DNA from 2 places in the Candidatus Contubernalis alkaliaceticus genome. Region 1 is predicted to be linked to the other one. Evidence: riboswitches for the same ligand, from Rfam matches in the RefSeq annotation. Region 1 holds a riboswitch; the other holds the start of a gene.
The links. A riboswitch is a leader RNA that binds a small molecule or an ion and turns the genes downstream of it on or off. The one in region 1 is predicted to bind cyclic di-GMP.
Positions count from the first base shown of each region.

Region 2: another riboswitch for cyclic di-GMP. It lies ahead of HUE98_RS05680 (methyl-accepting chemotaxis protein); the one in region 1 lies ahead of HUE98_RS16060 (hypothetical protein).

Region 1 covers NZ_CP054699.1:3,255,945-3,260,164, reverse strand. The annotation lists gene HUE98_RS16065 (adenosylhomocysteinase) at 1-1,161, shown strand, start outside; cyclic di-GMP riboswitch class II at 1,431-1,514, shown strand; gene HUE98_RS16060 (hypothetical protein) at 1,702-2,112, shown strand; gene HUE98_RS16055 (signal peptidase I) at 2,169-3,938, shown strand; gene HUE98_RS16050 (hypothetical protein) at 4,037-4,220, shown strand, end outside.
Region 2 covers NZ_CP054699.1:1,192,702-1,196,921, reverse strand. The annotation lists gene HUE98_RS05685 (chemotaxis protein CheW) at 1-75, opposite strand, end outside; gene HUE98_RS05680 (methyl-accepting chemotaxis protein) at 118-2,079, opposite strand; cyclic di-GMP riboswitch class I at 2,193-2,278, opposite strand; gene HUE98_RS05675 (sensor domain-containing diguanylate cyclase/phosphohydrolase) at 2,776-4,220, opposite strand, start outside.

The DNA.
Region 1 (4,220 bases):
TTACAGGTGATTGAGGAACGTTTTTTGAGGGAAAAACCCTTTAAAGGAATTAAAATTGCGGTATGTATCCATTTGGAGGCTAAGACTGCCCGTCTTTGTGAAGTCCTCCAGTCTGGAGGTGCAGAAGTTTTTTTGGCCGGCAGTAATCCTTTATCTACCCAGGACGATGTAGCCCAGGCCATCGCCCGGAGGGGAGTAGCTGTATTTGCAAAGTACGGCTGTAGTGAGGATGAATATCTACATTTTTTAGAGGAATTAATCAAAGCTGAGCCCAACATTATATTGGACGATGGCGGGGATGTTATTCACATGATTCACGAAAGATATCCGGAATATATACCCCAGGTTATAGGGGGATGTGAGGAAACTACTACCGGGGTTATACGTATGAAGGCCAGGGATAAAGCCGGCCATTTGAAATTCCCTATGATTTCGGTCAATGATGCCATGAGCAAGTATCTGTTTGATAATCGATATGGCACCGGGCAGTCTGTTTGGACGGGTATTATGCAGACTACCAATTTGCTGGTAGCCGGGAAGACTGTAGTGGTGGCAGGATATGGTTGGTGCGGTAAAGGCGTGGCCAGTAAGGCAAAGGGGTTGGGTGCCGATGTCATTGTAACGGAGATAGACCCTTTAAAAGCCATTGAAGCGGTGATGGATGGTTTTCAGGTTATGCCCATGAAGGATGCCTGTCCCCTGGGGGATATTCATGTTACTGTAACCGGCTGTTGTGAAGTAATTAGCAGGGAGCATTTTGACCTGTTGAAGGAAGGGGCCATCTTGACCAATGCCGGCCATTTTAATGTAGAGGTTGATTTTGAGGCTTTGGAAAAGTATGCGGTGGAGAAAAGAGAAGTGCGTAAAAATGTGATGGAGTATACACTGCCCGGGGGGAAGCGGGTATTTCTCATTGCCGAAGGGAGATTGGTAAATCTAGCTTCCGGGGATGGCCATCCGGTGGAGATTATGGATACCTCTTTTGCGCTGCAGGCACTTTGTGCGGAATACCTGGTGAACCATAAATTAGAAGCCGGCGTATATGATGTGACGGAGGAAATCGATGGGGAGGTAGCCAGGTTAAAACTGCACACCCTGGGATTTGAGATTGATTCTTTAACTCCTAAGCAGGAGGCATATCTAAAAAGCTATATAGTATAGCGATTTTCATTTAATTCCCCCAATACTGCTTCATTTTCATTTAGATGGCCTTTTATCTCTTTTTTTAGGGTATAAGTCCCCACCTTTTAAGGGTTAGCGTAGGTGGGGTTTTTAATCAGGTGGAGTAGAGTCTCCACCTGATTTCTTGACGCTTTAAGTTTGCTGAAACGAGTTCACTAATAAAAAAATGGGAAAATAGTAGTATGGTATTTCCAATAAAAATAGTTATAATATAACTATAGAGGAAGAATTTTTGTTATACTTATGATTCATTTTGTGGAAGCGATGAATGACGGATTAATACTGGACGCTAGATCCGTCAGGAGCTGGTAGCGTAACCGGCCACGAATTAAGTGGTTGGTTTTTTTATTCTAAAGAGTTATTACCGGCATATAATGATTAAAGCAGGGCTTGACCATAAACATTTAACGGTTATGAATTCTAATTATCAAAAAAATTCTAATTATCAAAAACGAAAACATCAGCTTAAAAGTCATTAGGGATACAGCAATTTCTAAAGGGCAAAAGGAGGAAATATAAATGACTAACCGAAGAGTAAAATCCCGCCGTAACTCCTCCGGTCACAACATTTTTTTCTCCTTTATGAGACATTATTTTAAGATATTTTCTATTTTAGTAATTACTTCTACTTTCATTATATATCTCGCCAGCTTTCCTGAGAGTAATTCTTATTTTACAGACCGTTCTAAATCAGAAGTTCAAAGCTTCACCTTTGTTTCTGATTTGACCCCAGAAACCTATAGTTTGAACATGCCTGCTTATGATGAATTCAGCTTCATGGAATCTGAAGAGGCAGATGAAGGGGAGAATGAACCGGAAGTGGCAGGGCCGGGGGAAACAAATGGTGAGGATATAGAGATTGATGATGATACAGATACAGATACAGATGAGTATGAGGTTAAGGATGAGCAGAGCAGTGGGCAGCTATAAGTTTTTGCTTAAGTCTATGGACAACCATTGATTGTTGACGGATAGGATGTGGTGTTATGCGGATTTTACTGGTTGGCTATAATTTGATTTGGCCGACACATTTGAACCGATACCTGGTGGAAAACCAGATAGATGGTGATATTATTGCCTGTTCTTCAGAGTCCTCGGCTTTGGAGATAATTTCAAACTGTTCAGTAGATATGGTGCTTGCACACCTGGATCTGGCCGGCATCGAAAATGGTGTCAGGTTGATGAGGGAGTCAAAAAAAATAAATCCCAACATATATACCCTATCCATTGCCCGGGAAGAAGATTATATCAAAATTGACAGCATTATCTTGGAAAACGAGATAGACGACTTTATCAATGTCCCCTTTATGGGACAGGAGCTTAGCATTCGACTGAGAAAAGCTTTTCGAAGCATCCAGGAGAGAGAACCCGGCAGGGTTTTGAAGGATAATAAAAAGCCTAAGCCGGAACAGCAGTTAATTGAAGATAGTAACTACAATGCCCCTGGTTCCGTTTTTTTGACAGACCAGGAATTGATGGAAAAGTACAAAGAAGTTTTTTATACCATTAGGAGCCAAGAGAATGATGAGGCCTTCCAAAGGAAGCTGCTGGCGAAGCAGAAAAGAGAAGCTGAAGAAAAGTTGGCCGCATCATTAGAAAAACAGAAGTTGAGAAAACAGCTAAATGATGCTTTTTTCATTACCGATGAAAGCAAAGGCCGGGAAATGCAAACATATGTGCAGCCTCAGCAGCAGGAAATGGCCCCAAAGGCCAGCACTCCATTTATTACAGCAGATCAGGAATTCACCCACAAAAGGGGAGAAGAATCCCACAGCACAGTGAAAAGCCCAGAATTTGACCGGAGTTTTAAAGAAAAGCAGCAGCGGGAACAGCAGCAGGAGCTGACACCGAAACCAGAACAGAAACAGGAAACTAAGCTTGAACCGGAAGCAAGGTTCCAACCGGAAACAAAGATAGAACTAGAAACAAAGCTGGAGCCAGAATCTAAGATAAAACCGGAAACAAAACCGGAACCGGAAATTACTACTGAGCCGGAGAAGCAGGGAGAAAGGCAAGTAAAGGATAATGTTGTTGCTTTCTCCAGGGAACAGGAAACCAAAGGCCGGGGGGGAAGAGCCGGCCGCAGTGCCAGGAAAAAGAAAGAGGGTTCAAAGGAGAAGAAGGGTTCCGGGAAATTTATCAGGGCAGCCGGTTTTGTGGGTAACATAATCTTCGGTTCACTGCTGGTAGTCATGGCAGTATTAGCTTTTTTCCTGGTTCAAAGTAAGCTGCAGGGGGGTATTCCCTCCGTAGCCGGATACCAGATGTATGTAGCTCTCAGCGGCAGTATGAACCCAGCTTTTGATACCGGAAGCCTGGTCTTTATACGGGAAACTGATCCTACGGGCATTGCTGCCGGAGACATTATAACTTTTAGAGGTGCTGACAGCGATGCAATGCTGACCACTCACCGGGTCGTGGAGGTTAACAACGAAAACGGCTTAACATTTACCACCCGGGGGGATGCCAACAACGTTAATGACCCCATGCCGGTACCTGCAGAAAGATTGGTTGGTAGGGTGCATGGTTCTGTTCCTTACATGGGATACGTGATGGGGTTTGCTCAAACCAGGCAGGGCTTGATTTTCTTAATATTCGTCCCGGGGTTTCTGGTAATTGCCTATGAGCTTCGTAATGTCTACAAGTACCTTGGGGAGATAGAGCATAAAAACAAGAAACCCCAGGTAGGCTCAATCTATGAGGGGGAAGAACCTCCCAATGGAAAGTCAGGTTCAAAGAAGGCTGTTAGTTCCTGACCTCTTAGATATCAATCAAGTACTTTTTATAGTTAATAATAGTTTAGTCAGATTTGGTGAGAAGTAATAACAGGCATCGGAAAGGGAGGTAAAGGCATATGAGACACGGCATTGCTGTAAGTATATTGATTCTTGTCCTGGCTTCCTTTTCTGTTGGCGGTGCTGCATTAGCCTGGTTTACCTTCGAGGCCGGCTTAATACAAAACGTATTTACAGCCGGAACTGTGCAGATAGATGAATGGGAGATAACCTCTCAGGGCCAAGGGTGGGAATCGGGAGAAT
Region 2 (4,220 bases), 1.5 Mb from region 1:
GGCGTATTCTTCTTCCCTCAGCTTAAAAACTACAAACTGCTTATACTCTAAACCGGCTTTATTTTCAGTGTTCATAAATAACCTCCTCCTATGACTTTGTTTCCTTTTACTTTTAGCTTACGCCTGGTCATATTTAAAACGTTCCATGGATTTATAAAGCTCATCGGCAGAATTCCGTAAATCTTCTGCGGTTGCAGTAATCTCTTCCATGGAAGAGGACTGTTCCTCTGTAGAGGCTGCAATCTCCTGGCTTCCGGAACTAATCTGCTCCGCTGCCACAGTAACTTCAGTAATTTTTTCTACGATTCTCTGTACTTCTCCCACGATTTGGTTGAAGGTTTCACTGTTGGACATGATGACATCGGAACCTTCCCGGACTTTTTCTACCCCTTTGTCCATGCTTTCTACCGCACGGCCTGTCTCCTCCTGGGTTTCCTTGATTAATGCGGTGATGTCTACGGCAGCTTTTCCTGTCTGCTCTGCCAGCTTACGAACTTCTTCCGCTACCACCGCAAAACCCCGGCCCTGTTCTCCGGCCCGGGCGGCTTCTATGGCAGCATTCAAGGCCAAAAGGTTGGTCTGGTCTGCTACGGCGGTAATCATGCTGACTATATTTCCGATTTCTGAGGAACGGTTGTCCAGGCCTTCGATAATACTCCGCAGGCCCTCCACCATGTCATTAATATCCTTCATTTGAGTTACAGCATTTTTTATAGCTTCGGCACCTTCTGCGGCGCTCTCTGACACCTCTCTAGATATGTCAGCCATCTCCTGAGCACCGGTGCTGAGCTCCTGGCTGTTGCCGGCGAACTGGTTTGTGGTAGCGGCCACCTGCTCTAAGGTTGCGCTGGTGGACTCAGCGGCAGAAGATAATCCCTCGCTGGAATCCTTTACTCCCTGTGCTGTTTCGACTGCCTGCCGTATCAACTGGGATAGATTTGAATTCATGGTATTAAAGGCATTGGCCAGCTGACCGATTTCGTCTTTACGGTTCATTTCGGTCTGCACGGTGAAGTCCCCTTGGGCTACTTGATTGGCAATCTTAGTAATTTTTTGAATGGGATTGGCAATGCTGAGAGCTATGAAATACCCTAAAACAGCCACCATTAAGGCAGAGATGACAGCAACCATTACCATTAAGTTACGTAATATATCAACCCCGGCAAAGGCTTCCGCCTGGTCAATCATTACGACTAGGCCCATGGGCATGTCCCCTAGTTCTAGAACCTCTACAGTTCCCAAAACTGCATTACCCATGGTGTTTACATATTCACCTTGGGCACTGAAATCCAGGCTTCCGGAACTGATGGGTGCTGACAATACCTGTGCAGGCCAGGTAGTAACAGTCTGCTGCAGCACGGCTCCCTGGGATAATTCCCCATGCCTGAGGTTGCTGTGCAGCAGACCGTTAGAATCCACAAGGTAAGCATCCGCTGTTGACCCCAGATTCTCAAGTCCGTTATGAACTAACTGGTCAATTCCTTGAGCATTTACAGAAATGTTAAATGTACCAATTATGCTTCCCGATTGACCATCGCTTCTGACGGGAGATACGGCGGTCATAATGTTATCTAGAGCGACGTTGGAATAAAACAGGTCAGACCAGGCTACACGGCCGGCCAGGCCATCTTGAACATACTGCCGATCGGATAAATCAGCCCCCAAAAAATTGTTATCGGTGTTGGTGGTATATACCACTCTTCCGGTGGGGTCTGTTAAATAAAACAAGGCATAACCCATCTCTGCCAAAACCGCGCTGCTTATATCATCTAAAATCTCTACCCTTTCAAGCCAACGGGGGTCCTGGGTGTCCCATTCCACTTCACTTAAAATATTCATGCTCTGGTATACATCTCGGGTGGCAGCCAGCACCACAGCGTTATTTTTTACATCGTTAAAATAGGTGTCTAACTGTTCTTGTACCAGGCCGGCGTACATGTAATTGGCTGCTTCAATTTCCTCCTGAATGTTTGCACTGGCGCTGTTGTAAGAAATTACACTGATTGCAATAACCGGTACTAACCCGACCAATAAAAATAAAGAGATTAATTTAATTTTAAGGCTCATTTTTTTAAACATAAGATACTTCCCCTCCAATGAATTTAAAATAGTGCAAAAATAAAAAAACATGGCAGCGCCAGTTTTCTAAAAGCAAAAATTATAATTAGAAGAAACTATAATCTTTAGGAAAAGCTGGCAACCGGCTGTCTTCAGCATAAAAAGCTTTAGACCCTTGGTTTTGCGTCCCTGGTTTTCACCAGGTTTGCCTTTTTCAACTTATATATTATATTTTAACAGTTAAGCCTATCCCCCCTCATTCCAAATCAAATTCAAACCATGTCTAAAAGATTATTTGTTATGCCATAATATTCTAATATAATATATTCTATTAATACACAATATTTCCTTGTTGTATTTTGTCATTATATAAAAAAAAATGTCTAAAGATATTATTTGCTGTTACTAACAACAACGCATGCCCTTATAAACAAGTTTTATAAAAACGTCAATATTTAAGATAAAAAAACCATTATAAGTATTTTTATTGTTTTTTGCCCATTCAACTGCAATCCAAACTAATGTAATTGGTTTAGATTGCTAAAATGTTATATTAATGGATTATATTCTACAATTAAACATTATTTCCTTGTTACAATTTGTGGTAATTTTAGAATTTTTGTCGAAGAAATGACAAAGCCCCACCTACGCTAACGCTTAGAGGTGGGGATCTTATACCCTGAAAAAAAGAGATAAATTATTCCATATATATCTTAATCATTTTTCCAATACAGTGTTCTCTTCTAAAACCGCTAGAAAAACCTCCACCAACTCCGGATCAAACTGGCTTCCAGCACACCTTTTAACTTCAGCCGCAGCTTCTATTTGTGATAAAGGTTTTTTATAAGGTCTTCCGTTGGTCATTACATCATAGGCATCAACAATGGCTGTGATCCGAGCCAATAAAGGAATCTGCTGCTTTCTTAATCCTTCAGGGTAACCCTGCCCATCCCAGCGTTCATGATGGGAGATAATATCTTTTGCAACATGGGCAAATTCTTCCGTAGAACGAGCTATTCGATACCCTGTTTCAGGGTGCTTCTTAATAGCTGTCCATTCTTCTTCGGTTAAACTGTCCTTTTTCGTTAGGATTTCCTCAGAAATAGTAATTTTGCCTATATCATGCAGATAAATAAGAAGAGTTAACCTGTCCAATTCTGTTTCCGATAGATTAAACTTTTTGCCAATTTTTAAAGCCATATCCTGCATACGCCGGGCATGTTCCTCTGTCTCATAACTCTTTTCTTCCAGGGTTTTCAGTAGAGCATTTAGCACCGAACTCCTGACACTTCTACTTTCAGCCAGCTTATGTTTATACATATTGTCTTCAGCCTGTTTTAAAATCTCCGCAAGACAATCCTTCTCCCCCATCTGCTTACAAGCAATACCTAAGGCTATAGATAGAGGCACCGTTTTAACAAATGTTTTTTCACAATAAGATATAATTCTTTTACATATTCCCAGAGCATCTTCCTTTGTAACTTGGGGCAGAAGGACTACAAATTCATCCCCCCCCCAGCGGGCTATTATATCTTCTTGGCGGCAGGATTTCCTGAGGATATCAGCAGTACTTATCAGCATCTCGTCCCCTACACTGTGTCCATAGGTATCATTTACTAATTTAAGGCCGTTTAAATCCCCCATTATTATACTGATAGGCAGCTGACGGTCTGTATCCAACCTCTGCATTTCTTGCTCCATATATGCCCGATTATAAAGCCCCGTAGTAATGTCATGAAAACTTATGTAACGAATCTTATCTTCTGCCAGCTTACGCTCAGTAATGTTAACAGCAGCTAACAAAATACCGTCTACCTCTCCAGTAAGGTCATACAACGGCGCCAGGGAAAGGCTGACAAAGATAGGTGAACCGTCTTTCCTGAAACAATTTAATTCAAAATCATTAATTGATTTTCTCTCTACAATTACTTTGTTGCATTGATCATAAATACTGTTATGGATATCATACATGAAAAGGGAAACATCTTTTTCCAGCACTTCTTTTTCCGACCAACCAAAAATCCGTTCTGCCGCAGAGCTCCAGCTCTTCACCATGTGCAAAGAATTAAGGGAAATAAAAGCTACCGGTGAAGCATGGATTAATCCCCTGTACTTTTCTCCAATTTCCTGTAGTGCTTTCTTGGATTCCCTGTATTTGGTTA